4 regions of the Endozoicomonas sp. ALB115 genome follow, and region 1 is predicted to be linked to each of the others. Evidence: predicted binding sites of a transcription regulator. Region 1 holds the regulator's gene; each other region holds the start of a gene.
What was found. Region 1 encodes sigma-54, which starts transcription at its own class of promoters, with help from an activator protein. Its sites were predicted from a motif close to TGGCACNNNNNTTGCTNT; they were not measured.
Positions count from the first base shown of each region.

Region 2: the regulator sigma-54 is predicted to act here: its motif matches at 3,209-3,226, upstream of glnK (P-II family nitrogen regulator).
Region 3: the regulator sigma-54 is predicted to act here: its motif matches at 2,265-2,282, upstream of ACO6VE_RS16975 (sugar phosphorylase).
Region 4: the regulator sigma-54 is predicted to act here: its motif matches at 2,572-2,589, upstream of ACO6VE_RS04970 (P-loop NTPase).

Region 1 covers NZ_JBLYZG010000011.1:24,758-32,427, forward strand. Annotated here, with positions in the region: gene ACO6VE_RS07240 (pilus assembly protein N-terminal domain-containing protein) at 1-284, opposite strand, end outside; gene cpaB (Flp pilus assembly protein CpaB) at 326-1,048, opposite strand; gene ACO6VE_RS07250 (PDDEXK nuclease domain-containing protein) at 1,252-1,935, opposite strand; partial or broken gene ACO6VE_RS07255 (hypothetical protein) at 1,962-2,042, opposite strand; gene ACO6VE_RS07260 (IS200/IS605 family accessory protein TnpB-related protein) at 2,176-2,463, opposite strand; gene ACO6VE_RS07265 (hypothetical protein) at 2,523-2,696, opposite strand; gene dcuC (C4-dicarboxylate transporter DcuC) at 2,881-4,254, opposite strand; gene ACO6VE_RS07275 (RNA polymerase factor sigma-54) at 4,564-6,027, shown strand; gene hpf (ribosome hibernation-promoting factor, HPF/YfiA family) at 6,404-6,718, shown strand; gene ACO6VE_RS07285 (PTS sugar transporter subunit IIA) at 6,746-7,195, shown strand; gene ACO6VE_RS07290 (hypothetical protein) at 7,334-7,670, opposite strand, start outside.
Region 2 covers NZ_JBLYZG010000086.1:2,453-10,122, reverse strand. Annotated here, with positions in the region: gene ACO6VE_RS22340 (hypothetical protein) at 1-22, opposite strand, end outside; gene ACO6VE_RS22335 (hypothetical protein) at 233-1,120, shown strand; gene ACO6VE_RS22330 (ammonium transporter) at 1,286-2,536, opposite strand; gene glnK (P-II family nitrogen regulator) at 2,677-3,015, opposite strand; gene ACO6VE_RS22320 (hypothetical protein) at 3,778-3,951, shown strand; gene ACO6VE_RS22315 (MBL fold metallo-hydrolase) at 3,984-4,973, shown strand; gene ACO6VE_RS22310 (accessory factor UbiK family protein) at 5,043-5,336, shown strand; gene ACO6VE_RS22305 (alpha/beta hydrolase) at 5,407-6,663, opposite strand; gene ACO6VE_RS22300 (response regulator transcription factor) at 6,821-7,513, shown strand; gene ACO6VE_RS22295 (sensor histidine kinase) at 7,617-7,670, shown strand, end outside.
Region 3 covers NZ_JBLYZG010000042.1:25,637-33,306, reverse strand. Annotated here, with positions in the region: gene ACO6VE_RS16980 (hypothetical protein) at 1-176, shown strand, start outside; gene ACO6VE_RS16975 (sugar phosphorylase) at 493-2,208, opposite strand; gene ACO6VE_RS16970 (hypothetical protein) at 2,506-3,264, shown strand; gene ACO6VE_RS16965 (hypothetical protein) at 3,642-4,400, shown strand; gene galU (UTP--glucose-1-phosphate uridylyltransferase GalU) at 4,618-5,442, shown strand; gene ACO6VE_RS16955 (HAD-IIB family hydrolase) at 5,458-6,267, shown strand; gene ACO6VE_RS16950 (glycosyl transferase) at 6,300-7,520, shown strand.
Region 4 covers NZ_JBLYZG010000007.1:65,598-73,267, forward strand. Annotated here, with positions in the region: gene ACO6VE_RS04960 (rhodanese-like domain-containing protein) at 209-670, opposite strand; gene ACO6VE_RS04965 (RNA polymerase sigma factor FliA) at 913-1,593, opposite strand; gene ACO6VE_RS04970 (P-loop NTPase) at 1,653-2,510, opposite strand; gene ACO6VE_RS04975 (sigma-54 dependent transcriptional regulator) at 3,100-4,563, opposite strand; gene ACO6VE_RS04980 (aldo/keto reductase) at 4,796-5,617, opposite strand; gene ACO6VE_RS04985 (NAD(P)/FAD-dependent oxidoreductase) at 5,614-6,852, opposite strand; gene ACO6VE_RS04990 (GMC family oxidoreductase) at 7,019-7,670, opposite strand, start outside.

The DNA.
Region 1 (7,670 bases):
GTGCTGCCGGTCTGCTTGCCCAGCACAAATACCCGGTTGCTGCCCAATACTTTCAGGTCCGCCACCTCCGGGTTGGCCACGGTAATGCGACCAGGTACGGCGGCCAGGGAGACAATGCCGGAGCCGTTGACCATCAGGGTCAGCCCTTTGCTGCCGCCCCTGGGAATCTCGGTCTCGCCGGTTAGCTCCAGGGCCACCAGCTGGCTGCCGACCAGCAGCAGCCAGCCTGCGGCTAATGCCCGCCAGGTTTTGTGCCGGGCAGATAGATGTAGGTTTGTTTTCATAGTGCCCCCGGGCCCTTTATCTTATAAACGACAAACAGTTGTTATTGATTCACCCGAATCCACTGACCTTCCATACCCTTTTGCAGAATCAACCCGGCCGGTGCTGGCCGGTAGACCGGTTTCGGGGAGGGTTCTTCCGGGTTGCGCAGGGCCAGGAACAGCGCCGCATCGTCGATGGCGCCGGCCAGTTTGGTGGCTTCCCCGGGGGTGACCGCCAGGGTGGCGGTGCGGGCAATCACCGGCTCATCGTTGTCAATGGTGGTGGCCTGGTCGATGGCCAGCACTTCCCGGTTGGTCAGCAGCAGGCTGGTCTTGTTGCGCTCATTGGCGATCACCTCCACCCGGCTGCCGGGCTGGACGAAACCGGCCACGCCGCTGACATCGTTAATACGCACGGTCATGGCGCGCATACCGGTTTCCAGCCGGTTGGCCAGCAGGGCGGAAGGGATTTTCGGGCTGATGCGTCCGGCCAGCAGAATCTCACCGGCAAACAGGTCCACCTGGGCATATTGGCCCGCTGCGGGGCCGGCTTTGGTCAGGGCCTGTTTTGGCAGCAGTTCGGTGGGAATCTGGACGGTTTTCAGATGTTCCGCCGTTAACGCTTCCCAGGCGGCAATATCTTCGGTAATCACCACCACCTGCGTGGTATCTGCTGACGCTACGGGCTGGGGCTGAGGTTGGCCCAGCAGCTGCCCCAGGGTCCAGGCACCGCCCAGGCCGAGCACGGCGGACAGGGCGATCATTACGGAGGTTCGTTGCATCATTGGTTATTCTCCAGCCACTATACAACGGTGGTCACGACACCCGAGAACGGGCTCCAGGCCAACACCGGAAACTTCTGCCATCCACTCTGATATTTCGGTTTCATGGGGAGATGGAGGTGAGGCCGCAAGTCGGCTTTTATATCCTGTGGTTGTGCATATAAACCGACCTACTGCACAAACAGCGTTTACGCCTATTCAGGCGTTTACCCCGCAAACAACCTCTGGATAAACGACAGTTCACCGGAGCTGTAGAGCGTCATCACCACCCCGGAGGCGATGGCCAGGGCGTAGGGGAAGTTAAGTCTGGCGGCCTCGTTGGCCTCCGGCAGCAGCCAGGTGCGAGCCAGCAGGCTAAGCCAGTAGCGGCGCAGAGAGGTGATCAGACCGCCTTTATAAATCAGGTAGAGGACGCCCAGCAGTGAACCGGCGATAAGGATGGCTGCGGTTTTGCAGAGCAACAGACCAATACTCGGTGCGTCCTGATGGCTCTTCATCTGACTATTCACGGCAGACAGATAAAAATTGAGCTGTCCGATGTGTTCTGGCTTGAAGTCACCGTTTTTTAGCTCAATGACCACATAACAACGAAGTTTCAGGAGATAAAACAGCAGATCGAGGTAGAAGTCATCACCGCCAACTTCAAGGTGAATCCGATAAAGTTTAGTACTGGTACCACCGTTATTATCTGAACGGTAGTGGCTCTCAATAAACCCCTCCTGCTCCAGTTTCTTCAAACCAGCACTGATGGTTGGTTGACTGGTACCTACCATTTGAGCCAGCGTTTTCTGTCCCGGCCAACACACCCCCTCGTTGTCTGCGAACGTGACCAGAACCACAAGCAAATACCTCTGCGTTGGTGTCAGTGCCTCCATGCCATGATCTTTCAAAGTAACTTTATTGACATCCTCCCAAGCTAAAGCAGTGGGATTCCTCCAGCGAGACGCTCATGCCCGAGCGCAAGAATGTTTCTGGCAGCGTTAATGTCACGCTGGTGTTCAGCTCCGCATTCTGAACAGCCCCATTACCTGGGCGGCCCCCTCTTATTCCAAGACCTGTTCTACCTTTCGGACTGCTGTCAGGAATTACCCCGCAGCACGAACAAGTCTGGGTGGAGGGGGCCGCCCAGGTTAGGCTTCGTTAACGATTTCAAAAACCACGCCTGCGTGATCGCACTTATAAGACAGCATGGTTTTCAATAATCCCCATCCGGCATCCAAAGCCGATTTGGCTTTGTTGGTTTTCACCATTGCCTGACTGGATACGTTGCCAACGAAGATGGCCGCATTCTCATTTACCAGTTTGCGGCTGTATTTGTGTAAGGCGTCTTGCCGCCTGTTTTTGATTTTGGCGTGAATCGCCTTGGCTCTTTGCTTGTTATTGGCTCTTTGGGCGATACCTAATTTTTGCTCCAGCATTCGGAGCAAAGAAAAGGACACCCATAAATTCGTCATTAATGTTTGAATTTGTGGGTGTCCTATTCTTCTGATAATACTTGCTCACTCAGCAACGCTTCATCATTGGCCTGTTGCGACTTGGGCGGTTCATCAAGAACTGTAACAAGGATACGACAGTCTTCAGGTAGTTTTATATTGGGTGGCAGGCACAGGTTGCCCCGCTCATCTGCTTTTGTCTCATAGGTGGTAGGCATTGGCTTTTCCTTAAATTGATCCTGTTTTGATAGGTTAGGGCGGTTATAATCCCTATGCAAGAACATGAGCTGGGGGGCAGGTCTTGATTCTTGAATTTGGTTAACTACTTATATTCTGGTCTGGAAGTGGCAGCGTTGTTCTTTCTATTAAAAAAACGCCCCCGCCAGGCGGGGGAGAAAAGGATCAGACAAACAAAATCAGATGCAGCGCCATACCAACCACAAACGCACCAATCATCGGTACCGAGGTTCTTTTCACCACTTCAAACGGTGAGATTTTGGCAATACCGGCACAGGCCATAATGACCGCCGAGATGGGGGACATGGAACGGCCCATGGAAGCGGCAAAGTTCATGGGCAGCAGCATGGCCACCGCAGGCACACCAAAGCTTTTGGCAACTTCTGGTGCCAGGGTGGCAAATGACAGGAAGGCTGCATTGCCAGAGCCCATCATAATGGCCGCAACAGCAATCAGCGTGGCCATAAACAGCGTCATACCGGCAGCACCGATACCCAGCCCCTGGGCAGAACCGAGCAGGGAGTCAATGGCACCAATATGTTTTAACCCTGTGGCAAAAATTTCAGCACCGATAATCAGACCTACCACCGGACCAAAAACAGCACCCATACCATTGAGGAATTGATCAAAGCCATCAAGGGACTGTTTCATTTTCCGGGTACGGATCACTTCACAGAACATGCCGGCAAATACGCTGATCAGCATGGCCATGACCAGGTTCATTTTGATGGACGACACCATCATTTTGGAAAAGATCAACAACAGGAAGAAAGGAATCATGGGCAGCAGCGCATAGAATGCCGGGGCCGGGTCTTTCTTGTCACCGTCTGTATGTTCGATGCCCTCGCCCACATGCTCGGCAACCCTGTAGCCATCTTTCAGGTCACACCGACGCTGCCAGACAAAGTGCAGGGCCGCCGCCACCAGCGCCATGGGGACGGTGATCCAGGCCTGATAATCCAGGAAGTATTCGGTAATTTCCAGTCCGGACTGGCTGGCGGCAAAGTTGGCATTCACCTGGGTGACACCGATTTCAAACGCCGCCGGAGAAGCGATCACGGCAACCGCTGAAGCCGGGCTTAAACCGATATTTCTCAGCACCGGATACAGCGTCACCATCAACAGCAAACCGAGACCCGTTGCCGAGGTGACGAACATTTGCAGCACAACACTGAGCAGATAACACAGTGCCAGTACCATATAAGGTGAGCGAAAACGGCTGATGGGCTTAACGGCCAGTCGAACCAGCGCTTCTGAGGCACCGATATGGGACATGTAGCTGGCAAAACCACCACAGGCCATGATGGTCAGACCCAGGCTGGCCATGCGGAAGCTGAATACCGTGTTCATCAGTTGAAACAGGTCAAAGGGGATAAAACCGGTGGCCTTGGCCGCTGGCAGAATGTCTTTTATCCCCATCAACGCGGCGGCACTTAGCAGGACAATACCGGCAATAGCCAGCGAGGCTGATGCACTGTAGTTCTTCACGATGGCGTATATAACCAGTGCAACTACGGGTATGACGATGAGTATATCCACAGGGGAATCCTGAAAATGGCTAAATTTCGCGCAGGTTATTTCTTGAACTTTTGGTTGTAAATGACCAATGTCAAATAATGATCGGGTAGTTTTTTTTAACCATTCTGACAGTCGTTATGACCGAACTTTAAAGGCGGAAAGCGCTTATAAGCCACACAAAAACACACGTAATTTCATCGTATTCAATCTTTGCACATTTTTTGCTAAAGCTATGGTTTCAGAAACGTCTATGGGTTTATAATCAGCCGCACATGGAGAGTAAGCCTCTGCAGCCTCCACGGACAACGAAGTAAAGGTATACGGTTGCCTATGAAGCCTTCCTTACAGCTCAAGATGGGCCAGCAGTTGACCATGACGCCGCAGCTGCAACAGGCCATCCGGCTGCTACAGCTATCGACCCTGGATCTTCAGCAGGAGATTCAGGAGGCCCTGGAGTCCAACCCCATGCTGGAGTCCGACGATAGCCAGACAGAGGACACCGCCAGCAGCACTGAAGGACGGGAAGAGCTCGTTGATCTGAGCGAAAAAGCCTCAGAACCTGAGCCTCAGGAGATGGCGGAATGGTCAGACAGCATTCCCAATGAACTGCCCGTGGACTCCGCCTGGGACGACGTGTATTCCAGCCTGCCGGCCAGCAGCGGTGACGATGATTATGACCCCCTGGCAAAATCCTCCGCTGTGGAGTCACTTCAGGATCACCTGGAATGGCAACTGGATATGGTGCCCATGAGCGACCGGGACCGGCTGATTGGTCTGGCGATCATCGAGGCGGTTAATCCGGATGGGTATTTAACCTGCACGCTGGATGACCTGTTTGTCTCTCTTCAATCCCAACTGGACGATCTGGAGATTGAAGAGATCCATGTGCTGCAACACCGGGTGCAACAATTCGATCCGGTGGGTTGTGGCAGTGTTGACCTTAGAGAGTGCCTGTTGGTTCAACTTCGTCAGCTGCCGCCCTCAACACCCCATTTCAACAATGCAGAAAAACTGCTCACCCGTTACCTTGAGTCCCTTGGCACCCGTGATTATGCCAGCATCATGCGTCATGCCAAACTGAAAGAAGACCAGCTGCGAGAAGCCCTCAGCCTGATTCAGAGCTTCCACCCAAAACCCGGCAGCACCATTGATCAGACAGAAGCCGAATATGTGGTTCCGGATATATCCGTCCGGAAAATCAGGGAACGCTGGACGGTGGAACTGAATTCCGACGCCCTGCCCAAACTGCGTATTAATAATAATTATGCGTCCATGGTTCAGAGAGCCAATAACAGCCGCGACAATGTGTTCATGAAGAACCATCTGCAAGAAGCCCGCTGGTTTTTGAAAAACCTGCAAAGTCGCAATGAAACATTGATGAAAGTGGCGAGCCAGATTATTACCTATCAGCAGGAGTTCCTGGAAAAAGGGGATGAAGCCATGAAACCCCTGGTGCTGGCGGATATTGCCGAGGCGGTGGGGATGCATGAGTCGACGATATCCCGGGTCACTACTCAGAAGTACATGCATACTCCCCGGGGTGTTTACGAGCTGAAGTACTTTTTTTCCAGCCATGTCAGCACCACGGAAGGGGGGGAGTGTTCCTCCACGGCCATTCGGGCCCATATCCGCAAACTTATTGCTGAAGAGACACCGCGCAAGCCCCTCAGTGACAATAAAATTGCAGCGATTCTGGGGGATCAGGGCATCAAGGTAGCAAGGCGCACCATTGCCAAATACCGTGAGTCCATGAATATTCCGCCATCCAATGAGCGTAAGCAGTTAGTGCCTTAGTACATCATTTTGAGGAGTTTGATGTGTGCAATCTCCGTTTACCCTGAGCGTCCTTCGGCTCCGCTTGGATGCACGGACGGAAGGTGATTGGCACAGTCTTTATTCAGGGCATGGTGCTTACGCCCTTCGACTCCGCTCAGGACGAATGGAGTTTGGATGTCATTGATAGGTATTGATAAGGGACGCCCATCAATCACATTGAAACAGTGTTCCGGAATTTTTTACACAAGCTCCGTTGATACACCGTTCAAAAAGCAGTTTTTTTTGTCTCAGGGCATTCCAAGCTGCACCGACAGTGATAGAATCGAACTCAGCCAGTACGAAAAATCCCGCGGACTGGTGATTATCTGGATAATGGGATTCAGGAGAGCGTTACATGCAAGTCAACATCAGTGGGCATCATGTCGAGGTAACAGAAGCTCTGCACGACTATGTGATCAAAAGACTGGAGCGTCTTGGTTCACATTTTGACCATATCACCAATGTACAGGTGACCCTGAGCGTCGAAAAGCTGGTGCAGAAAGCAGAAGCCGTTTTGCATACCCGCGGGGCCGAGATTAATGCCACCGCCGAGCACGAAGACATGTACGCAGCCATTGACCTGCTCTCGGACAAGTTGGATCGGCAGCTGGTTAAACGAAAAGAGAAAGCCCTGGACAGGCAACAGGGTGCCAGTGGCCATGCCCTTTGATTTATCAGGTTGCCATTCTTATTCAGCATGATTATTCACCGCATCCTAACCCCCGAGCGCACCCTTGACGGGGTGCACGGGGCCAGCAAAAAGAAAATCCTGGAATTTATCGCTGAACGCATCAGCAGCGATGCCCCCGAAATCAATGCCAAAGAACTGTTTGAAGCGCTGGTTGCCCGGGAGCGTCTTGGCACCACCGGACTGGGTGATGGCGTGGCTATTCCCCACTGTCGTTGCAAAGCCTGCCCGGAGCCTATCGGTCTTTTTATACGACTGGCGGAACCGGTTGATTTTGATGCGGTGGACCGTGAGCCCGTTGATCTGGTATTCGCGCTGATCGTGCCAGAAGGCGAAAACCAGGAACATCTTGAAATTTTAAGGACGCTGGCCGGGCGATTTCATTCTGCCCTGACCCTTCAGAAAATACGTTCGGCTACCAATACGACAATGCTCTATCGTACTATGAGTGAACAGTGAATAACGTGACAAAAAAGGCCATCATAGGTAATGATGGCCTGAAAGGTTCAACTGATCACAATGCTCTTATCTTTTGTTGTTAACACACTTCTTTGAGTCCCGGACAAAATGCATTGCGGCTTACAGGGTTTTAGCCAATTACCGTTGAACCTTAAGTTGCTCATCAAGCTCACGAATTGCTGCATACCTGTCGGCCTTTGGATCTTCTTTAGTGACTGGCGAAACAGTTGATGGAACAATCGGGGTTTCAGACACAGGGCTTTGAGAATCCTGTCGCTTATGATCCTCGGCCATTTTGATGTCCCTGGCCTCTTTGGCCTTCTGCACTTCAGTAGACTCTTGCTTTCGTGAAAAGTTGTAGGCCACCCAATCTTTGCCATACTTTAACCCAGGATTTATTAATTTATTTCTATATGAAGCCTTTTTTTCCTTGGCAAAATTTTCTTTTGCTTTGTTGGCTTCAACCTCAGCTCGT
Region 2 (7,670 bases), on a different contig from region 1:
GAGAAGAGGAGGGAGAAATCATAAGCATAACCTTACATTTCTTAAACTCGGATCAGTGCAGACCACAAAAATCCAGATAGGTTCCTGCTTAATTTCATATTTTAAATAAAGCTGTGTTTTTTCAAGTTTTCAGCATGTCCAGGCGTAAGTAGTTAACCAAAGATTGAAATATCCAAATCCTGTTCTACCTTTACAACTCCAGTCCAACAAAAATCAGCCTGCACGACAAAACATGAAACTTTCTAATGCTCTAAAAGCATTGATCCTCAATACACTTGTCTTTGTTTTGACCGGCTGCACTCACGGCGAGAGGTTTAAAAAAGTGATTCCCCACGTTCAACTCAGTTTGCAATCCGGCTTTAAACTCCAACATGGAGCTTATAAGCCAGTCTCCGATTCAGACGAGAGTGACGATACAATCAAGTCAGAAATATTAAAGCGCTTTCAAGAGGTTTCAAAAGTTAAAGTAATTGAACTTTCAGATTTTGACAAAACATTACGCCCCATTGGCGTAGGCATGCAAACCATTTTCGAACAGACACTCTCAAAGCTAATTGAAGAAAGAACCGTCACCAGGGTGATGGTGTTATTTCATACGAAAGCCCCTGCAACCCCGCTGGTTTCTCCCGAGAATACAGCCCCCCCTGAAGCCATGTCCATACATATGCAAGGTGACAGTGCACGGGCGAAAACCATTAGCGACAGAACTGTCACCGTTAGAAACCTGGCCAAATCAGACCCTGAAAAAGTGACCCTCTACATAGCCTACCCTGAGAGCGGTATGCAGATCAGAGACACCAAACAGCAGGCAATTTATCAGGGAGAAATGGCCAACGAACAGAACAAATGCCTGAAAGATCTCCCATTGTCACATCAAAGTATGCCCGATAATTTAGTAGGAGCTTCTTACATCATGACCGGCACTGATGCAGACAAGGACAGCCAACCGCTCTATTTTGGTCTCAGAGCAGTCCAGGCTATAGATGGCAGTGAGAAAAAAATGAACTGGACATTCTGGCTGGGAGAACTCAACAGCCCGGAGATTCAGCCCCACTATCAAGAGTTGAAATCCTATTTGCAAAGTGGTGTTGCAAAGGATCTGGATCTGAAACTGCCATAGCCCAAAGGTATAGCCCAAAGTTATATAAAAAAGACCCCGGCGAGACAATACAAAGTGTATTGATGCCGGGGTCTTTTTTGTCAACGATTTTGTCAACTGTCGCTACTACCACGATATGGTTGTAGCGACATCTACGTAGTTGTTCAATGTCAGCTTTTACATGCCTCAAGACTTGCTAGTAAACTCCGGATACGCTTCCATACCACACTCAGTAAGGTCAGCACCCTCGTACTCTTCTTCTTCGGAGATACGCAGTCCCATGATTACCTTGATCACACCCCAGACAACCAGGGAAGCACCGAACACCCAGGCGAAGATGCTGCCAATACCCAACAGCTGAGCACCCAGGCTAGCGTCGCTGTTGGTCAGAGGTACCGCCAGCAGACCCCAGATACCCACAACACCGTGGACAGAGATGGCTCCCACCGGATCATCAATACGCAGTTTGTCCAGCGCCAGGATAGAGAAGACAACCAGTGCACCACCAACAGCACCGATCAGCGTTGCACCCAGGGCAGTTGGCGTCAGCGGCTCTGCGGTAATGGCAACCAGACCCGCCAGGGCACCGTTCAGAGCCATGGTCAGGTCAGCCTTACCAAACAACAGTCTGGCAACGATCAGGGCAGCAATAACACCACCGGCGGCACCAGCATTGGTGTTGACAAAAATCTGGGCAACAGCGTTGGCATTTTCAACATCAGCAATCTTCAGCTGAGAGCCGCCGTTGAAACCGAACCAGCCCAGCCACAGGATAAAGGTACCCAGAGTAGCCAGTGGCAGGTTAGCGCCAGGCATGGCATTAACGGAACCGTTAGATGCGTACTTGCCTTTACGGGCACCCAGCAGCAGCACACCCGCCAGGGCAGCAGAAGCACCCGCCATGTGCACCACGCCGGAACCGGCAAAATCCTGGAAGCCAGCTTCGTTCAGGAAGCCACCGCCCCATTTCCAGAAACCCTGTACCGGATAGATGAAGCCCGTCATAAAGACCGCAAACAGCAGGAAGGCCCACAGTTTCATGCGCTCAGCAACGGCACCGGAAACGATGGACATGGCAGTAGCTACGAAGACCACCTGGAAGAAGAAGTCAGAACGCAGAGAGTAGTAAGGTGCATCTTCACCACCACCCAGCACCGACTCGACGCTGTTCTCAGTGCCCAGCAGCGTACCGAACAGAGGCATGATGCCGCCTTCGTTAGCCCCCGGATACATGATCTGATAACCACAGAGCAAGTACATGGTGCAGGCAATGGCAAACAGGGCAATGTTCTTGGTCAGAATTTCAACGGTGTTCTTGGAGCGCACCAGACCGGCTTCCAGCATGGCAAAACCAGCGGCCATCCACATGACCAGTGCACCACACATCAGGAAATAAAAAGTGTCGAGCGCATACGACAGCTGAGTTATATCTTCCACGGGACCCCTCCCAGTAAAATTCACATCTTTTTTATCTTTCTTTTCAGCCCAGGGCTGTATTTAGCTCAAAGCTGTATATCACTGATACTGCTCGGCGATGTCATCAGTGGCTGCTGATGAGTCATGCCTTTGACTGGCACTTAAATAGCGTCGATGCCAGTCTCTCCGGTACGGATCCGAATAGCCTGCTCCAGAGAGGTCACGAATATTTTTCCGTCACCGATTTTGCCGGTATTGGCGGCATTGGACACTGCTTCAATCACCTGATCCAGCAGATCATCCGAGATAGCCACTTCAATCTTTACCTTTGGCAGAAAGTCCACAACATACTCTGCACCGCGATACAGTTCGGTATGGCCTTTCTGGCGACCAAAGCCCTTGACCTCTGTCACAGTAATACCCTGAACGCCGATATCAGAAAGCGCTTCCCGCACGTCATCAAGCTTGAACGGCTTGATAATGGCTGATACTAACTTCATGCATTATTCTCCTGGCTCTACTTAATATTCATCCGGGAGGGGTGACCTGGATGCGATAGCTTCCAAAGTCTACGCTTTTCCCTTTGTGTTACAACCGTCTGTTTTATTTCCCGGCCTGTAAAAGGAAAAACCAACCCTGCCAGTCTTGATTTCAGGCATCCCGCCCGGCACTGGTTAAATGGTTACTCCTGTCTAAGCAGGCTCTGTGCCAGTTTTTATCTATCCCCATAAATGGGCATGGTTGAAGGTTTCATGGACTCAAATGAGCGGCGAAATCGGATACGCACCCATTTGATGCACTAAAACCTAATCCCCCACCCAAAAAAGCGCACCAAAGCAGTGCATTCATCAAAAAATCCTACAACTACCCAGACTTGATGCCTCATCACAGAGCAGCTGAGTCGATTGTAATATCAGTACAGAAAAGCGCGAATACCTACAGTGCCATACTGGTCATGGCCGCCCTCAGTAGGTGTAGTTGCGAGGCCTGGCCATGTTATCACTAAAGAAACTCACCAACCGATACCTGACTATTGTCGTTTAATATAGTGGCAATAGCTGATCGTCCCTGAGAAAAACCACTGCCGCCGCCGGTGATCGTCACATTTTTCATGGCATTCCCTCCCCCGCTTTTTGGTTATTGGGGTGAGCCTATCTCTCCCAAAACGTCTGTTCAGCGCGGGGCGACAATAGAGCGCCTTTACCTCACCGGCGGCATGTGATAAATCCTACTGGCAAATAATAAGGCAGGGAAAAATACCGATGGCAAATGATATACGCAATGTATTGCACACCTTTAACGATGCGTTTTCCAATCAGCGCCTGGATGAGGTCATGGACTATTTTGTATTTGACGACGATTTAAACATTGTCAGCAAACAGAGTTATGGCCGTGCGGCGATACCTAAATTTGTCCGAGGTGTTGCTCCGCGCTAAATTGATTAACAAAATAAGATAGGGTAGCTGCGGTGAATCGCTCAAAAAAACATCATCTGCCGAATGGCGGCTTTCGCAATAACGATGCTATGCAAATGCATCATCGCTCGTTATGGAACATCTTGAAATGGAAAATCACCGAGGCACTGCCGGAGAAAGTTTCTATTCCGGTGGTAGACGATGATTATTCGGTCTTTGAGAATTCAGATAAATCCCTGACCAGCTGGATTGGTCATGCGACCTTTTTAATTCGCCACCAGGGGATGAATATCATTACCGACCCACACTTTTCTGAACGAGCGTCTCCTGTACAGTGGGCTGGCCCCAGGCGCTACTCTCCACCAGCGATCGATATTGCTGCCTTACCCCACGTGGATGTGGTGGTGATTTCTCACGACCATTACGACCATCTTGATCGAAACTCAGTATTAGCCATTCAGAAAAAACAAAAAGACAATCCACCCCTGTTTATGCTGCCCCTGGGCTTAGGCCAATGGTTCAGCAAACATGGTATAGCTAACTGGGTCGAGCTGGACTGGTGGGAATCCCATACCCATCGCGGCTGGACATACACGGCAGTACCTTGTCAGCACTTCAGTGGCCGTTCAATATTTCCGGATCGAACGCTCTGGTGTGGCTGGGTATTTGAAGCGGCGACTGAAGCAGCTGAACCGGGTAAACGCTTTTATTTTGCCGGGGATACTGGCTACAGTTCAGATTTTAAAGCCATTGGTGAGCACTTCGGCTACATGGATATGGCCATGGTGCCGATTGGTGCCTACGAGCCACGCTGGTTTATGAAAGAGATCCATGTCAATCCGGAAGAAGCCGTGCATATCCACAACGATGTTGGCTCACGCCTGTCGCTGGCGATGCACTGGGGCAGCTTTATGCTAACCAATGAGCCGATGTTGCAACCACCGGAAGATCTGCAGCTCGCCAAACAGCAGCATGGCGTTGCCGATAACGATTTTATTGTGATCAAACCCGGAAAGATTACGGCTTTATTTGAGCAATTATAAGTTCCGGATCGTTACCTTGCTGTTATTGCGGTATCCTTCTCTTTTCTGACCATCAGCCAAGCGATAACCATGATCGATAAAGCCGCCCTGATTAATACCATCGCCGCCAAAGCCGGTGAACTCTTTAACGGTGACAAAAGCCAGACCCGGGAAGATATCGAAAAAAATATCAAGGCACTGGTGGGCAGTGCCCTGTCAAAACTGGAGCTGGTCACCCGTGATGAGTTTGATACCCAGGTTGCTGTTCTGAGGCACACCCGAGAGCGCCTTGAAGCGCTGGAAAAAGAGATGGAAGCATTTAAAGCAGAACAAGAAGTCCCGGAAGACAGCAGCAACGATAACCAGCAAAGCGCTGACCATTAATCACTCTCCAGCCTCTGCGCCTGCGGCTTAAGACAGGCGCCAACTTGTGAACTACCCTGAAATAACTTTGTCAGATCCTTTCAGTAATAAAACGGTATATTTTATTTTCCGCTTCTGCACCTTCCGGGCAGTGACCCGCTTCACCGAAGAATGCTATTTCACTATCAGAAGACATTGCCGCCGTCGCTCTCATATCTTTCGGCGAAGCTACCGGGTCATCTTTGGTATTAATCACCAGCAACGGTACACTGGTGTGGGGTTTACCATCAAAGTAGCCCTTGGTTTTCAGTGACAATGGAATGGTATACCGCCCCGGATTTTCAAGCCCTTTATAAGTCAGCCCCTGACGTGCAAAAAAGGAATCGACACTCATTGCCGGCAAATATTGCAACTTTTCAGGTTGAGTCAAAACACCATCTACCAGCGCACAACGTGCGACCACAGCCTTAAGTTCAGGGGTAGCAACAGTGAACTCCATTAAACTCAGACCACCCCCGGAAGATGACAATGCCGCCACCCGTTTTTCATTCAGAAGCGTTGAGTTGTTCACGTAAGCCAAAGCGGCATTATGTGCCTCAGCTTCTGTACCCGGAGAAACTTTTAATGCCCTGTTCAGGCCACCTCCGGGAATATCAAATGTAATGACCGCATAACCGGTGTCTGTATATTTTTTAGCACTCTGAAAGTGCTCAACCAGAGTTTTGTCTACGCCTCCGGTCCAGAGAACAACAGGCAGTTTTTTGTCGTTTTCTGCCAGCTGTCTGGGTAAATGCAAAAGCCCTTTGATACTGCCGCCCTGCGACAGAGGCATATCAATGATGGCGATGCGCTGCCCCATTTTCAGCCCTGCTTTCACGTAATAATCAACGGCATTTCTCAATGCCGCCTGCTCATGATCGCTGAGAAGGTTCGGATAAGAGGCGGTTAAATAGAGTCCGGATACTCGTTGTAAAAGAGCGGCAGTCTGAGCTGAAGGTGGCTGTTGAGACGCTACTTTCTCTGCATGCCGGGTCCATTCGTAAGTCCATTGACCGGGGCCATATACCGTTATAGAGTCCCGCAGTGGACCACTGCTATTGATCCGTGGCAGTACGGCCTCAAAGTCACTCCCGGTAACCCCGAGCGCTTTCCAGTCCGACAGCCTCAGTTCACGATACCAGTGCTCCTGATCACTTGACTCGACTTCACCGCCACGAAACTCTTCGTGCTGCTGAAGATTAGTGTCTGATGCCTTATTCTGTAACGCCGTGGGTTGAATGCCCCCCGTGCATGCAGCTAATGCTGCAAACAAAGGAGTTAACAGCAACAGCCTTTGAGTCCTTTTCATTTTATTAACCTGCATTGTTTACCATGATTTCCGCTCAACCTTATAAGTACTTTTGTGAACAAGTCGTGAAGTAGTAAGCTTCACAAAATGTTCACAGGCCACATGATATCCAGAGCCTTCTCTTTTTTTTCCGTTAAGCCATGTTATCCGTTAAGCCATGCGTATATTAATCGTTGAAGACAATGCTGATATCACCGCCAGTATTGCCGACTATCTTGAATTCAAAGGTCATCAGTGCGACTACGCCTATGATGGCATGTCCGGCCTTAACCTTGCGACCAGCCATGAATATGATCTGTACATCTTTGATATCGCCATGCCAAACATGGATGGTCTGGAGCTATGCCAGGTTCTCAGAGGGCACCGGAAAGATAAAACTCCGGTCATTTTTCTGACCGCCCGGGATACACTGGAGGACAAACTGGCGGGTTTCGCCTCCGGAGCCGATGACTATCTGGTGAAACCTTTTGAACTGAAAGAGCTCTACGCCCGCCTGGAAGCGATTAGCCGACGTTTAAGCACTCATTCCTCCACGCTCAATCTATCTGACCTGACAGTAAATATTGATACTCAGGAGGTTCATCGACAGGGGGAAAAAATTCAGCTCTCTCCTAATAACTTCAAGCTATTAAGAGTACTCATGGAGCACTATCCAGCAGCAGTTTCCCGCAAAACTCTGGAGTATCAGCTTTGGGGAGATGAACTGCCCGACAGTGACTCCCTGCGCAGCCACATCTATAAACTTCGTCAAAAAATTGATAAACCCTTTGGGCAACCCCTGATTCAAACCGTTCCGGGCTGGGGCTTTCGGATGGCTCAACAGGAAGGTGATGATGAAACTGGTCAATAGCCTTCGGTTCCGAATACTGGCAGCCTGTCTTATATTCGGGTTGATAGCCAACGTCATCTTCAGTCTGTTTCTGTTCGTCGCCTTTGAAACAGGGGAAGACACCATGTTTAACTGGCAGATAGCCAATGAAGCAGAGCAGTACCGTTCTCTTTACCTG
Region 3 (7,670 bases), on a different contig from region 1:
GCCTAGGCTTTTTAGCAGGGAGTATTATTTTCTTACTCGATGAGCGTCGCCGCACAATACAGGAAAATTCTCTGGCAAGCAGATCAATCAGTGTGTCATCGAGTCAATCAGAGGTCTTCAACACCCGGGTTCAAATTTCGGATCTGGACTCCACTGATAGGGCAAGTAGAGTCTGATATCCTTAGCCCGGATATTTCATAAACGTGCTCCCGATCTCGCTTGTCCTTTGCCGCTCTAAGGGAGTTTTGCTCAGTCGACCGTACTCCCCGGTACGGCGCTCCCTCACAAAATCCCTTAGAGCGACAAAGTCTGGCGCGAGATTCGGGGCAGTTTATGAAATATCCGGGCTAGCTTATTAACTACTGGTTTATCAGTGGCTTTGGCCTCTACTGAAGTTGAGCCATATGCTGCGTTACCAGGAAACTGATGTGCCCGGGCGTGCCGGGCGCGATGACCAGATAACGCGCTCACTGTGCCGAACGATCCATGAGATCACCGGGTGCCTGAAACCAGCCATAGGGTTTGATAGGGCTTTAACTGTTCAGAGGTAAAGGTCTTGCCGCTAAGCAGGTCAAGACGGCCTTGGTATTTTTTTGCATTTATGTCCAAATGAGTTGCCGTCAGATTATGAATGGCAACCAGGCTTCTGTCCGTTTTGGGCTCAGTCCTGGAAAAGGCCAGAATGCCCGGTGCGATATCAATGATTTGCTGAGGGCAGTCCGGGTGAAAACAGCGCTCTTTTCGGCGAATTCCAATAATGGTTTTCAGGGTTTTAAAGACCATGCTCTGCATTGAGACGGGGTTTTCCAGTTCTGTGCGCAGCTCTTCAATATCCCATTTACGGCGATTGATGGATCGGGTGCGGCCAGATCGTTCAACGCCGACAATATCGTTCGGAGTCGCCAGCAGGCTATGAATATAGATGGCCGGAATACCTTTCATGCCGAGCATAATGATTTGTGAGCAGAGAAAGCGTTGTGCCTGCCAGTGATCCTCGCCACGGCGTGTGCCTTTCATGGCGTCAAATAGAGAGATATTGATCTCATAAGGTTTTTCGCTTTGATCCTGTAGTGTGCGCATGCTGACGAACCCGCCAAAACGGTGCATGCTGTCCACCAGTTCGGCGACTTCACTGTCGGGGACGAGCCCTTCAAGCGGTCGCAGCCCAATGCCATCATGGGAGGCGGTGAAATTCAGTGTTGTGCAACCCTCAGGGTATTCCGGTAATGCCCTTGCCCAGTGCGCCAGGTATTTTTCTGTGCCCCGGTTTAGTGCATGGAGTATCAGTGGCGGCAGTGCAAACTGGTACACCAAATGCGCCTCATCGCCCCGGGCGAAATAGCTGAAGTTTTCCGGGTCAGGTACATTGGTTTCGGTTATCAGTAATGCACCGGGGCGAACCTGTTCAATAATCAGCCGCATTACTTTGACCATGGCGTGGGTTTCCGGCAGATGTACGCAGGCTGTATTGAGCTTCTTCCATAGGAAAGCTATGGCATCAAGACGCACTACGCTGGTACCCCGGGCAAGATAGAAAAGCACAATATCGACCATTTTTATCAGTACATCCGGGTTTTTGAAGTTAAGGTCGATCTGGTCCTCACTGAAGGTGGCCCAGACGTGGCGGGTTCCCCGGCGTGTCTGGGTGGGAACCAGCAGGGGGGAGTTTCTGGGGCGGGTGACCATGGTGAGATCTGTGGATGGATCTTCCTCAATAAAGTAGTCCCGCCCAGGCTGGATGCCGCTGACAAAATCCGCAAACCACAGGCTTTCCCGGGATACGTGGTTGATAACCAGGTCGGTCATTAACCGATAGCGCTCAGCGATGGCCCTGACGTTATTCCAGTCACCAAGAGCAGGGTTAACCTGCAGATAATCAATGATGGAGAATCCATCATCAGAACTGTAGGGGAAATAAGGCAGTATATGCACGGTGGAGATCAGCTGCCGGATGTGCCTGCCAAGGAATTCACTGAGTACTTTCAGTGGTGGTTTCCCATGCTCTGTGAGGCTGTCGCCATAAGTGATCAGATAGATATCCTGCTCTGACCAGGCGTCAAAACTTTTCGGTTCATGGTTGTGCAGAAAGTACTCAACCCGGCGGACGATGATACTGGCGAGGTCATCCGATTGATCACCATAAGGGATGTGAAGAAGCCTGGATAGCGATTGATGAAATGACGCAAAGATAGGGGGATAGCTTTGCAAAATGCCTCTCCTGTAATAGCAGCGTTATGGTGTTCTGATTCACGTTCTTAATATCAGGAGCATGAGTTGTGCCATGTAACATTGGCATATTATTCGACCATATTTACGGGTGTATGATAGTGATATAACCCGTTATCTAAAAAATTTTCGCGATATATCACTTTAAGGTATTGAACTATTTTTTGTCATAATGGTCAAAAATTACACATGGCAATTTTTGCAATATGCGTCATTTAATAACCATGATGGCAGCCCTTAACTTTTGTGTATTGTGCATCCCGATAACAGGAAGAAAAAATGAATGTCCCACCAGCAGGTTCATTACAACTTGATACTGCCCTTAATCCCGGCCCTCCAGCTGATGCTCAAGCCGTTCTCAGTAAGTCAGGCCTGGTAAGTCTGGTCATGGAAAAACTGAGTTTTATCAAACTTCACCATGGTGACCAAGCAGAGAAGCAGAGTGTTAAAGCATTGTATGAGCGTCTGATATCCGAATACCCTGGAGCCGCCACCATTGAAGAGCCGCCCTGTATTACACGAGCACCGGGCGAAAGTGATAAGCACTTTCTTAAAAGATTTATCTTGGAGGTTATCACTCAATACCCGCTGTTGAAATTTCAGGAGGTCAATAGCCGAGATGAGGCAGAGCAATCAAGCCATAATCTAACTCATTTCTATGACACAGTTAATCATGTAGATATCAAAATCTGTAAAATATCTGAAGTCATCGAAAGTGTGAAAATACTGGCCAGTATGTACAAATATCCCTGGATCGATCATTTAAGAAAAGATCAACACAAATGGGGCGAATATTCCGGTCTGCTTAACGGTGATTTATTCATTTCAGCCGGATCAGCTGACGTGGTGGATTTATCGCATAAGAGGGTGATGAAACGACTGAAAAAGGCAAATGCCCGTACCAGCTACTCTCCGCTGTTCTTTTTTCGCAATGAAGACAGCCTCCAGAAAGGTATGTTGATAATCTGTAGATCTACTGACCCTAACCCCAAAAGGGAAATGGGTATATTCATTCGATCTATCAAGCAGAAGTCATAGATAAGAGCAGGTTTCACCCAACGATTGGGTCGACTATAAAGAAAGCTTCGGAAGATGCAAACCGGAACCTGCTATTGCAAAATGCCTCTCCTGAAATAGCAGCGTTATGGATTTTGATTCACGTTCTTAATATCAGGAGCATGAGTTGTGCCATGTAACATTGGCATATTATTCGCCCCGCCTTTACGGAATGATGATAGTGACATCCCCCCGCTATCTCCAACTTTTTTGCGATATATCACTTTAAGGTTTTGAACTATTTTTTGTCAGAATGGTCAGAAATCACGCTTGGCAATTTTTGTAATATGCGCCAGGCAATAGCCATAATTGCAGCCCTTAACTTTTGTGTATTGCGACCCCGATAACAGGAAGAAAAAATGAACGTCACACCAACTGGTTCACCAAATGTTGATCCTGCTGATAAATCCCCTCCTCCAGATTATGATCAAGCCGTTCCCAGCAGGTTAGGACTGGTTAGGCTGGTCACAAGACAGCTGAGTCATATCAAACTTCACCAAGGTGACATAGAAGAGAAGTTGAGTGTTCAAGAATTGCTTGAGCGTCTGATATCCGAATACCCGGGAGTCGCTACCATTGGAAAGCCTCTCTATATTACACAGGCACAGGACGAAAGTCATAAAGACTTTCTTAAAAGATTTATCCATCAGGTTATCTATCAATACCCGCGGTTGAAATTTCAGGAGGTCAATAGCCGAGACGAAGCAGAGCAATCAGGCCATGATTTAACTCATTTCTATGACAAAGATAATCGTGTAGATATCAAAATCTGTAAAATAGCTGAAGTTATCGAAAGTGTGAAACAACTGGTTAGCATGCAGCATTATCCCTGGATCAGTAAAGTAATGGGTGAATCTAATAACGATCCACAAAGTTGGGGCAAACATTCCGGTCTGCTTGAGAAAGATTTTTTCATTGCAGCTGGATTAGTTGTCATGGGAAATTTACAGCATGAAAGTGTGATACAACACCTGAGAGAGGCAAATGCCATAACCGGCTACAATCCGCTCGTCTTTTTTCGCAATGAAGACGACCTCCAAAAAGGTATGTTGATAATCTGTACATCTACTGACCCTGACCACAAAAGGCGAATGGGTATAAGTATTACATCTGATTAGATAAGAGCAGGTTCCGCCCAACGATTGGGTCGACTATAAAGAAAGCCTCGGAAGAAGCAAACCGGAACCTGCTATTGCAAAATGCCTCTCCTGAAATAGCAATAAAGCTCTGATTCACACTCTTTACCTTCTTGACATGAGTTGTGCCTTGTAACATTGGCATGGGAACTGCATCGTATTAACGCATTCAAGATCAAGTGATAAACGGAGTTATTGAATGATTACAAAATGCCTCTTTCCTGTTGCCGGTTATGGCACACGTTTTTTGCCAGCCACCAAATCCATGCCCAAGGAAATGCTTCCCATTGTTGATAAGCCGCTGATTCAATACGGGGTAGAGGAGGCAATGGAGGCAGGATTAACGGATCTCGGTTTTGTTAATGGCAGGAATAAGCGGGCGATACCGGATCACTTTGATATTAACTATGAACTGGAGGCGGAGATTGCCGGTAGTGGCAAGGAGGAGAAACTGTCGTCGATCCGGGATGTGATGTCTGCCTGTACCTTCTCGTATACCCGGCAGAATCAGATGCTGGGGCTGGGCCATGCCATTGCCTGTGGCCAGACATTAATAGGTGATCAGCCCTTCGGTGTCATTCTGGCGGATGACCTTTGTGTCAATGATAAGGGGCCATCGGTGATGGCTCAGCTGGTCAATCTCTATAAGCAGTTCCGATGTACGATTCTTGCGGTACAGGAAGTGCCTGCGGCAGAAACCGAAAAGTATGGAGTGATTGCCGGGGAGGCCCTGGATGAGCATTTGATCCGGGTGACGGATATGGTGGAAAAACCTGCGCCTTCAGAGGCTCCCAGTAATCTTGCGGTTATTGGCCGTTACGTTCTGACCCCCGATATCTTTGACATTATTGACAACACCGAGGCGGGAAAAAACGGTGAGGTACAACTGACAGATGCCATTATGTCTCAGGCCAGAAGTGGTTGTGTGATTGCCTGTAAATTTCAGGGCAGGCGATTTGACTGTGGCAGTATGGGTGGTTTTGTCGAGGCCACCAATGCCATTTATCAAAAACGTTTTGGTTGAGTGGATGGTTTATTGATGGCAGCAACAGCGCCGAGGATACTGGTTTTTACCGATCTTGATGGCTCCCTTATGGATCATAATGATTATGGCTGGGCAGCCGCTCAGCCTGCCCTGGAATTGCTGGTTGAGCGTGAAATACCGGTCATTTTTAACACCAGTAAAACGCTGGAAGAGGTGCTTGTTATTCAGCGACAGATGGGGAATGATCAGCCATTTATCAGTGAAAATGGCATGGTGACGACGATCCCGGCGGATTATTTCCGGGATTCCTGTGGGCTTACCCACTTTTTTCATGGTCAGCCTTATCGCAGCATACGGCGAATTTTATCCAATATCCGGCTTAAACATGGTTTCAGGTTTACCGGCTTTGGTGACCTGACCGGGGATCAGGTGGCAGAAGTTACCGGGTTATCAATCGATGAGGCGGGTAAAGCCATGACCCGAAAGGCCAGTGAGCCGGTGATCTGGCGTGATGGTGATGCAGAATTGCGGGAGTTTGTCAGGTTGCTTGAGTCGCAAGGGCTTCATCTGACGAGAGGAGGGCGCTTTTATCATGTTTCCGGGAAAGGGGATAAAGGGCTGGCTTTGCGGGCATTACTGCAAAGGTATCAGCAGGAATATCCGGAAGAGACCTGGCAAACCTGTGCGCTTGGGGATGGGATGAACGACTTGCCGATGCTGGAGGCGGCCGATTATCCGGTGCTTATCCGATCGGAGCATGGCCAGGCACCGGATGTGAGTCATCTGGTGAATGTTGTTAAAACCCGCAGTGTCGGTCCTGAGGGTTGGAATCAGGCCATACTTGATATGTTTGGCAAGCCATAAAATCACTTTCAATAGTGGAGGAAAGGTGGGTTATGGGTGACTTTTATCAGAATGGCATAATTACCAATTTTCACAATCTGAGAGTTCGGTCAACCGACGATATGGAGCGTGACCTGCTGGCATTTTCCCGCCAGCGTCCCATGTCACTGGTCTTGCCTTCATTGTTTTCAGAATTGGAAGGGCCTGCCCTGGGGCATATTGTCGAAGAGCTGAGCCAGGTGCGCTATCTCTCTGAAATAGTGATTGGCCTTGATCGCGCTGATCAGGAGCAGTTTGCCTATGCCAGGGATTTTTTTGGACGGCTGGATCAGCATCACCGTATTCTCTGGCAGGATGGGCCAAAGTTGCAGGCAATTGATGCCCTGCTGGCTGAAAAGGGGCTGGCCCCGAAGGAGCCAGGGAAAGGAAGGAATGTCTGGTATTGTTACGGCTATGTGCTGGCATCGGCAAAGTCAGAAGCTGTGGCGCTCCATGACTGCGATATTGTTACCTATCAGCGGGATCTGCTGGCCAGGCTGCTCTATCCGGTTGCTAATCCCGCCTTCAGCTATGACTTCTGCAAAGGCTATTATGCGCGAATCGCTGACAATAAGTTAAATGGCCGGGTCAGCCGTCTGCTGGTTACGCCCCTTTTGCGGGCGCTGAAAAAGATTCTCGGGCCGATGGAGTATCTCGAATATCTGGACAGCTTTCGTTATCCCCTGGCGGGTGAATTCTCCATGAGAACCAGTGTCTTTAACGATATCCGGATTCCCAGTGACTGGGGGCTGGAGATTGGGGTGTTGTCGGAGGTTAAGCGCAATTACTCCAGTAAGCGGCTCTGTCAGGTAGATATTGCGGATATTTATGATCATAAGCATCAGCCGCTGTCTGAAGGGGATGTCAGTCGCGGGCTGTCGAAAATGAGTCATGACATCATCAAGGCGATTTTCCGCAAACTGGCCACCAATGGTGTTCAGTTTAATACCGAGACTTTCAGGACCATCAAGGCGACCTACTACCGGGTGGCCCTGGACTTTATTGAATCCTACTATGATGATGCCATGATCAATGGTTTGCATGTGGATCGTGACAGTGAAGAGCGGGCCGTTGAGTTGTTTGCCAGGAATATCATGGAAGCCGGTCAGCATTTTCTGGAAAACCCCATGGAGCGTCCCTTTATTCCCAGTTGGAACCGGGTTATGTCTGCTGTTCCGGATATATTGGAGCGACTTTATGATGCGGTGGAAGAAGATAACCAGCGTTTTGGCTGATGGCAGAAAAAGTTTCGAAAATTGTCCGGGTATGGTATAAAGCGCCACTTGATTTCGAGATGCGATTTCAAGATGGGGTACATGGCGGTTAGTCTCACGACTGAGCAGCATGGACTTCATTAAACTTAACGTTGATAAAAGATCTCACAT
Region 4 (7,670 bases), on a different contig from region 1:
AAGATGTCCCTATATAGCGTTGGTTGGCGATTATATCAGGAAATTTTACTGACTGCGGAGGTAAATAGTGTTCATTAACAGTATTGAAGAAGCCTTGGAAGGGCTCAGGGCATACCGATCTTCACTCCCAATAGAGAAAGTGAAGATAAAAGGCATTTGGAAACGGGTACAGAAGGAAAGGAAAGTATTTGCAAGGATCAAGGCGTTGTTACTGCGCCATAACCCCTGTGGTGTAGGACTCACCCACAACATCAGACTTCAATGTCACCGGATAATCCAAGGCTAACCAGGAATAGTAACCGTCCCTGAGGAAGAACACCCGTTCATAACCCCATAATGCGGCCAGATAACTGCCAATAGCCCCTCTCATATGGTATGTGCTGTTTCCGTAGATCACGATAGGAGTCTCTTTTTCCAGAACCCCCGGCACCAGCAGCTGACGAAACCCACCCCTTAGATCAAGACTGTGAGATCCGTCTACGTGTCCATATTGCCACTGTTGATAGGGACGCACATCGATAAAGAGTGCGCCAATATCATGAAGGCGTTTTGCCTGGTGGGTATTGATGGTAATCACACCATTAATTTCTTCTGGTGCTTCTTCCTGAGCCGGAAGAGTAAAGGAGAGTGCCGACAACAGAATGGCGGCCGAGATAGAAATCCATTTCATATTATGCAGGTCCGTTATTAAACAACTTAATAAAAGAAGTATATGGAGCTAAGACCCACTCACTTGGAACAATAAGAAACTAAAAATAAAATGTTCAAAGCTATGCAGCATATAACCGGCATATATTTCTGAAAATAGATCAACTCAACTGAACGCTGTCAAAATCAAAAAAGAAAACGCCCCGATTCCCGACGCTTGACCATATTTTGTCACTGCCCTGTAAAAACGGTGTGGCTGAGACGTTAACTCAGCCAGTTTTGCAACCGTGACCTTAAACGCAGTGCAGCCTGAGAATGAATTTGGCTGACTCTTGATTCACTGACCCCTAACACTTTACCGATCTCTTTCAGATTCATCTCTTCATCGTAATAAAGCATCAATACCAGCTTTTCTCTTTCAGGCAGTTTATCAATAGCTTCAATCAGTGCTGTTTTAAATTTTTCTTCCTGAATATCTGCTGAAGGGCCCCTGTCTCCTGAGCGAGCCTGCATTCTTGATTCTTCACTGTCAAATAACTCTTCATAACTAAAAAGACGACACCCTCTTAAATCACTCAGAATGGTGTAATACTCATCAATTTTCACATCAAGTTCTTTGGCGACTTCAGAATCCCGGGCATCTCTTCCCAGTTTCGCTTCAACAACCTGAACCGCTTCAGTAATACGACGACTGTTGCGATATACTGATCTTGGTCCCCAGTCCCCTTTTCGAATTTCATCCAGCATTGCGCCACGAATTCGAATACCGGCAAACGTTTCAAAACTGGCACCTTTGGATGCATCATATTTTGAAGCTGCTTCAAGCAACCCAATCATTCCTGACTGGACCAGATCATCAATCTGAACACTGGCGGGCATTCTTGCGGCGAGATGATTGGCAATTCTTTTTACCAATGAGCGATGTTTTATCACCATCTCTTCCATGTTCAGTGTCGTTTTTTGTGCCGACTTGGTTTGCACGTCCTGTGCTGTCTCTGTCATGATTAGATCCTCTCCTTGATCCTACCAGGCAAAAAGAATTCTATACGACCTTTTGGCTCAGGCACCGGTAATTTTGCTAGCTGATGTCCAATTCTGTGAAACGCTCTTGCAGCCCGACAATCGTTACTGACAGTCAACAGTGCCGACTGCTGTAATACCGCTTCACTTACAGCCTTATCATGTGGAATTGCACCCAGAAAGCTTAAAACTATCTGTTTGTCGTCTTTCAGATACTCCTGTAATTTCTCAAACTGTTTAGCACCGCCTCTTCTGCTGCTCACCTGATTAACAACAATATAAAACTGGTGAACATTGAAAACCCGGTACAGAAGCCTTATCTGTCGAACAGCATCAATAACAGACACGTCTTCCTGACTGACGACAACGACCACCTCTGTTGCCGCCTGAATGAGAGTTACATTATCCGGGGCCAGGCCCGGAGCCGTATCAATAATCAAAGTATCCAGATCTGACGCAAGATCATCCATGTCCTGAATCAACTCTACTGCCTGAATAATTTGAATACTGTCTTTCCAGTCTCCCTGAGCAGCCGGTGTAAATACCCTTACACCCGATGGACCATCCAACAGTCCTTTCTGCTGATGGCCCGAGCTCTCAGTAACGAACCCACCTTCAGCAGGTGATGAAAAAATAAAATCAGACGACAATTGTTCTTTTAAACCTTCTTCATTCATCCCGAGGGTGAACTCAACATCTGGTACAGAAAGATTACCATCCATCAAAACGACACGCTGACCCAGCTTTGCCATCGCCAGGGCAAGGTTTACTGCAACTACGGTTTTACCGACACCTCCTTTACATCCTGAAACCGCAATCACTCTTTTCTTTACTTGCGCCATCGTTCTCACTTTAATTTTTCAATTGCTCAGAAAATGCATATAGAAAAACGACACAATATACATATCAATGAACATGCCAACTTTAATTTGAAAAATAAAAACAGCTACCAAACCCCAAAAAAATACATAAAGAAAAATAAAAAAACACAACCACCTGTTTTTTCACAACTTTCTAAAACAACACCGATTTCATTTCGCTATTTTTTTGACATAGATTAATTTTCGGTTGCTTTGAAAATATCTTGAACACTTTTTTGAACTATCCAAAAAGATAGTTATTTGACAGTGTCACTTTATAGTGACGCAAAAATGGCAGCATTTGACCGACAAAACAGGGAAGAAAAAAACCAGATCGTGACATGATGTCGATTAGCGCATTCATTAAATATGCAAATAAAGGATTACCTGCAAACCAATCAGCAACAATTATCGAACAGTGGATCAGCAAGAAGAAGGGAGTCGAAGCACAACAGAACAATACAGAAACAAAAACCGGAACGCATTGATTAACGCAGTAAATCTGAGAATGAATCTGTTAGCAAAAAAAATGGCTACAAAAATGTAGTCATTTTTTCTGCATCACTGAATATCAGTTTTTCACAGAATCCTCATATCTCTGCAAACCATACTTGCGCATTTTTTCCACCAGGGTCGTTCGCCGTATCTGCAACTTGTCTGCTGCCCTGGCAACAACACTATTGCAGTCACTCAGCGCCTGCTGAATCAAACTCTTTTCCAGTCGGGTCAGATATTCCTTAAGGTTCAACCCTCCTACCGGCAGTACTGCAAGGTCTTCCGAAGTAGCAGCACCGGCAGGCTGGATACTGTCCGGAAATAAATCCGCCACACCATCATCTTCCTGACTGATCAAATCGAAATGACAGAAACTTTCTGGCAGATCCTGAACCCCGATAACCCCATAGGGATACATAATCGCCAGGCGCTCCAGAAGATTGGCCATTTCCCGGACGTTACCCGGCCAGTCATGCCGACAAAGCGATAATATTGCCGCTGAACTGAGTCGAATTGATCCCCTGGCCTGCTTCTCCATATTGTGGGTCAGCTCATTAATCATCAGCGGAATATCTTCAGGCCGCTCTTTCAGCGAGGGCATCTCAATGGGAAATACATTCAAACGGTAATAAAGATCTTCTCTGAAGCTTCCCTCAGTGATCATACTTTCAAGATTCTTATGGGTTGCAGCAATAATTCGAACATCCACCTCAATAGGCTCTGTTCCACCAACCCGTTCGAAGGTCCTCTCCTGCAAAACCCTGAGCAACTTGACCTGCATGTGCAGAGGCATATCGCCTATTTCGTCAAGAAACAGTGTTCCGCCCTGGGCCATCTCAAACCGCCCCTTGCGACTGGTCACAGCACCAGTGAAAGCCCCCTTTTCATGGCCAAAGAGCTCACTTTCTAACAGATCAGTGGGGATAGCACCGCAATTGACCGGAACAAATGGCGCACTTCTGCGATAGGAATGCTCATGAAGATTGCGGGCAACCACTTCTTTGCCGGTGCCGGACTCACCGGTGATCAAAACATTGACGTCCCGATCCGCCACCTGGGCCATGGCGGCCCGAACTTTACGAATACGCTCGCTCTTGCCAACCAGCCCACGGAACAGTTGTACCTGCTGGTTGTAGCCAGTCTGGTGTGCCTGACGCCACTGCTCACGGTAGACCTGACCATAATGCAAACTGGATAAAAGTTGCGGCTTGCTACATGGCCAGTCAACCCGTGCAATGATTTGCCTGGCCAGTGCTAACGACAGATTGTCTGGCAGTGACTCCGCAATCCGGATAACCGGAACGCCACCACACCAGCCCTGGACTCGGGAAAGCATTCCCTGCAGGGAGCTTTCTGCCTGTAAAAAATCACCTAGAAATAAGGCACTGAAGTTTTCCGGGGGATAAGCACTAACAGCATCTTCCCAGTAGGCTGCACCGATAGCCACTGTGTGATAGCCCATAAACTGCAAAATAGTGCTGAAGTCATGCCGACGCTGCTCCGCGTCTTCAATGATGAGTACCTGCTCAGCTGTTTCCATAAGACGACGATCCTTGTCATCCGATTAATTTTTACAGCGTAGATACAAATTTTCGAAATTAAATTACAGCTTATTATTTCAGTAAATAACCAAAAAGTGGATTCGTCAAATTTTTGTTTGTTTTTTATTTCAAAAAATCATAAAAGAAAATTATTTAAACCATATCCTTTATGCATGGGAGCCTCACCTATAGATAGTTAGAAGCTAGATAGTTAGAAGCCCCCAAACCAGCTTAAATCCCGCTGGCTTTCAGATACGCCTCCACATTCTGTCGCAAATGGGCAGGATTGATGGTGCCAACAATAGCTGAAGAAACCGCCGGGTGTGAAAACACCAGTTTCATACTTTCCAGAACGGGGTCCTGTCCTGACAGGCAGGCATGACCACTGGCCAGGGCCTTCTTGATAAAGATGCCTTTGCCATGTTCCAGCGCATAGTCCAACACCGGCTTTTCGCCCTGTTCGTTCAGGTTATAGGTCACCATGGCAACGTCGGAATGTTCCAGCGCCAGGATGCCACCGGCAACCGTTTTGGTGGACATACCCGAAGCGAGGATTTTCCCCTCTTTTTTCAGATCAGCCAGCACTTCCAGGCAACCTGTCTGCTCAATGATATTGACATCATCACCATTGGAATGCACCAGCAGCAATTCAATCACATCGGTATTCAGGCGCTGCAGGCTTCGCTCCACACTGAAGCGGATATGCTGCTCCGAAAAATCAAAACAGGACTCTCCCCGACCATTTTCAACAGTGACAAACTCTTCACCAACCTTACTGCAGATGACCCACTGTTCACGCAGCCCTTTATGTTTGGCAAACAACTGTCCAAGGCGTTCCTCGCTGGTGCCATAGGCCGGAGCCGTATCCAGCAGGTTCATGCCCAGGGTATGGGCCAGGGTAAGCAGATCCAGCATTTCACGGTCATCAGGAATCGTAAACTGTTCCGGGTACTTTACGCCCTGATCCCGGCCAAACTTAACGGTGCCGAAACCCAGCGGCGACACTTCAAGATCAGTACCGGCGATCTGCTTGTTAACAAGACACTGACTCATAATGTCTTCCCTTGCACAAAATGCCCCTGCCAGAAATTTGGACAGATCTCCGGCCGGGAAAATCCTTCCGGCATAACGAAACTGTCATCCGTCGCTGGACGAATATTATCCTCCTGCAGCAAACGAACCACTTCATCAGAGAGATTAGGAGCCAGTGCCAATTTCGTCGGCCAGGTGACAATACCGTTGGCCACCGGCTGACAGAAAGCCGCATCCGGACGAAGCAGGCGGCTCTGTTTTGGCTCGGCACGATTGACCCGCAAGGTGTCCCACTCAGCCAGACTCAGGTCTACCCAGGGCAACAGCACTTTCAGCTCTTTTTTCGCCGTAGCAATCAATTCTTCAGCAGACTGTTTGACACCATCTTCCGCAATGCCTCCGCCGAGATACCAGACCCACTTGCCATCGGCATCCGGATGGCTGGTAATGGTCATTCTCGGCAGTGGTGTTGTGCCAAGACAATGGGCGTAGATAGGTTCAGGATGGGAATGACGAACCATGACCATCTGCAAGGGACGTACCTGCATTTTTGGATGACTGACACCCCAGGTATTCAATAGCGCCTCAGCGCCTTCACCCGCGGCCAGCACAAACCGTTTGGCTTGCAACAGGGTGGTCTGACCATCGCTATCCGCCAAGGCAACAGCATCAATCTCACCGTTGGCATTGGTTAACAACCGGGCATTACCCTGCTCGCTCCAGTCTACTTTCAGCGTTTTATCTTCCAGGCCACTGACCAGGGCCCGGGTAACGGTGGCAATATCCAGAACGATTTCATTGAGCTGATATACCTTTCCGCGAAAACCATCATGTTTGAAAATGGCTGGAAACTGCTCACTGGTCAGTGCATCAACCCGTCCACGAAGCGCTTTGCTGGCAAAGAAAGAGGTCATTCGTGAGCCAATATCACCTGGCGACCAGAGATAGTGGTATTCAGACAATATGCGGGCCGAACGGAGATCCGGATCCACCTCCCCACCCTTGCCAGCCAGGGCATTACGCCAGCGCTCCGGCATACCGGCAATGGCCTGGGAAGCATTGGTTAACTGACCAGTTAACGTGTATTTTGTACCGCCATGAACAATGCCCTGGGATTTTATGGTCTGACCACCGCCCAGAGCATTCTGCTCCAGCAACAGGGTTCGATAGCCCAGGGTATTCAAGGTGCGAAATAACCAGAGACCGGCGATACCACCACCAATCACCACCACATCGGCTTCTACAGTTTGAGACATAAGAGAGTTCAACTATTTGGGATGACCTGAAATGGGCGGCATTATAACACTGCCGGACTCATCCCTGAATGACAGTCTTTGATCGAATGAGGTTGACACCCTGCCTGTGTTAAAGGATAGGGAGGGTGTCTAATGGACCTGAAAAATATAACTTTGAAATAGCCTCCTAGTTTACCCGATCAATATCATGAGCAGCTTTTTCAGCCATCAGGTAAATGGCAAGTATCGGAAAAGTCCCCACATGTCTAGGGAATACTGATGCATCCACAACCCGTAAGTTTTCAATGCCCCGTACACGAAAGTCACTATCCAGCACCGAAAAAGTATCATCAGCTCTGCCGATGGCCACAGTACTGAACGCATGATGAGCCCAGGCACCATCTCTGATTGCCTGTTTGAGTTCCTCATCTGATTGCAACGATCTCCCCGGCCAAACTTCCTGGTATTGCGTTCCATAAGTGGTTTCTGCATTCTGAACAATATCACGCACCAACTTTACGCCCTTGAGAACACCTTCCAGATCAGTCTCACCAGAATTCGGATTTCCACCCAGCTTCAGTGTGTTCTCATTACCATCTTCAAAGTAATGGTAATTAATTGAAGGCCGGTCAAAAGGGCTATCCGTCTTCAGCGTCACAATTCCACCACGATTTTCATTATGGCCCTTCAATACCACCCAGGTGAATCGTTGTGGTTGAAGCCCCACCGCACTGTAGCCATCAAAATAACCAGTAAACTGATTCACCAGGCCAAAGATATGCAGGTCCTCCTCAGGCTTATCCGGTGAAGACTTTGTCAGTATTGACGCAAAGCTCAGA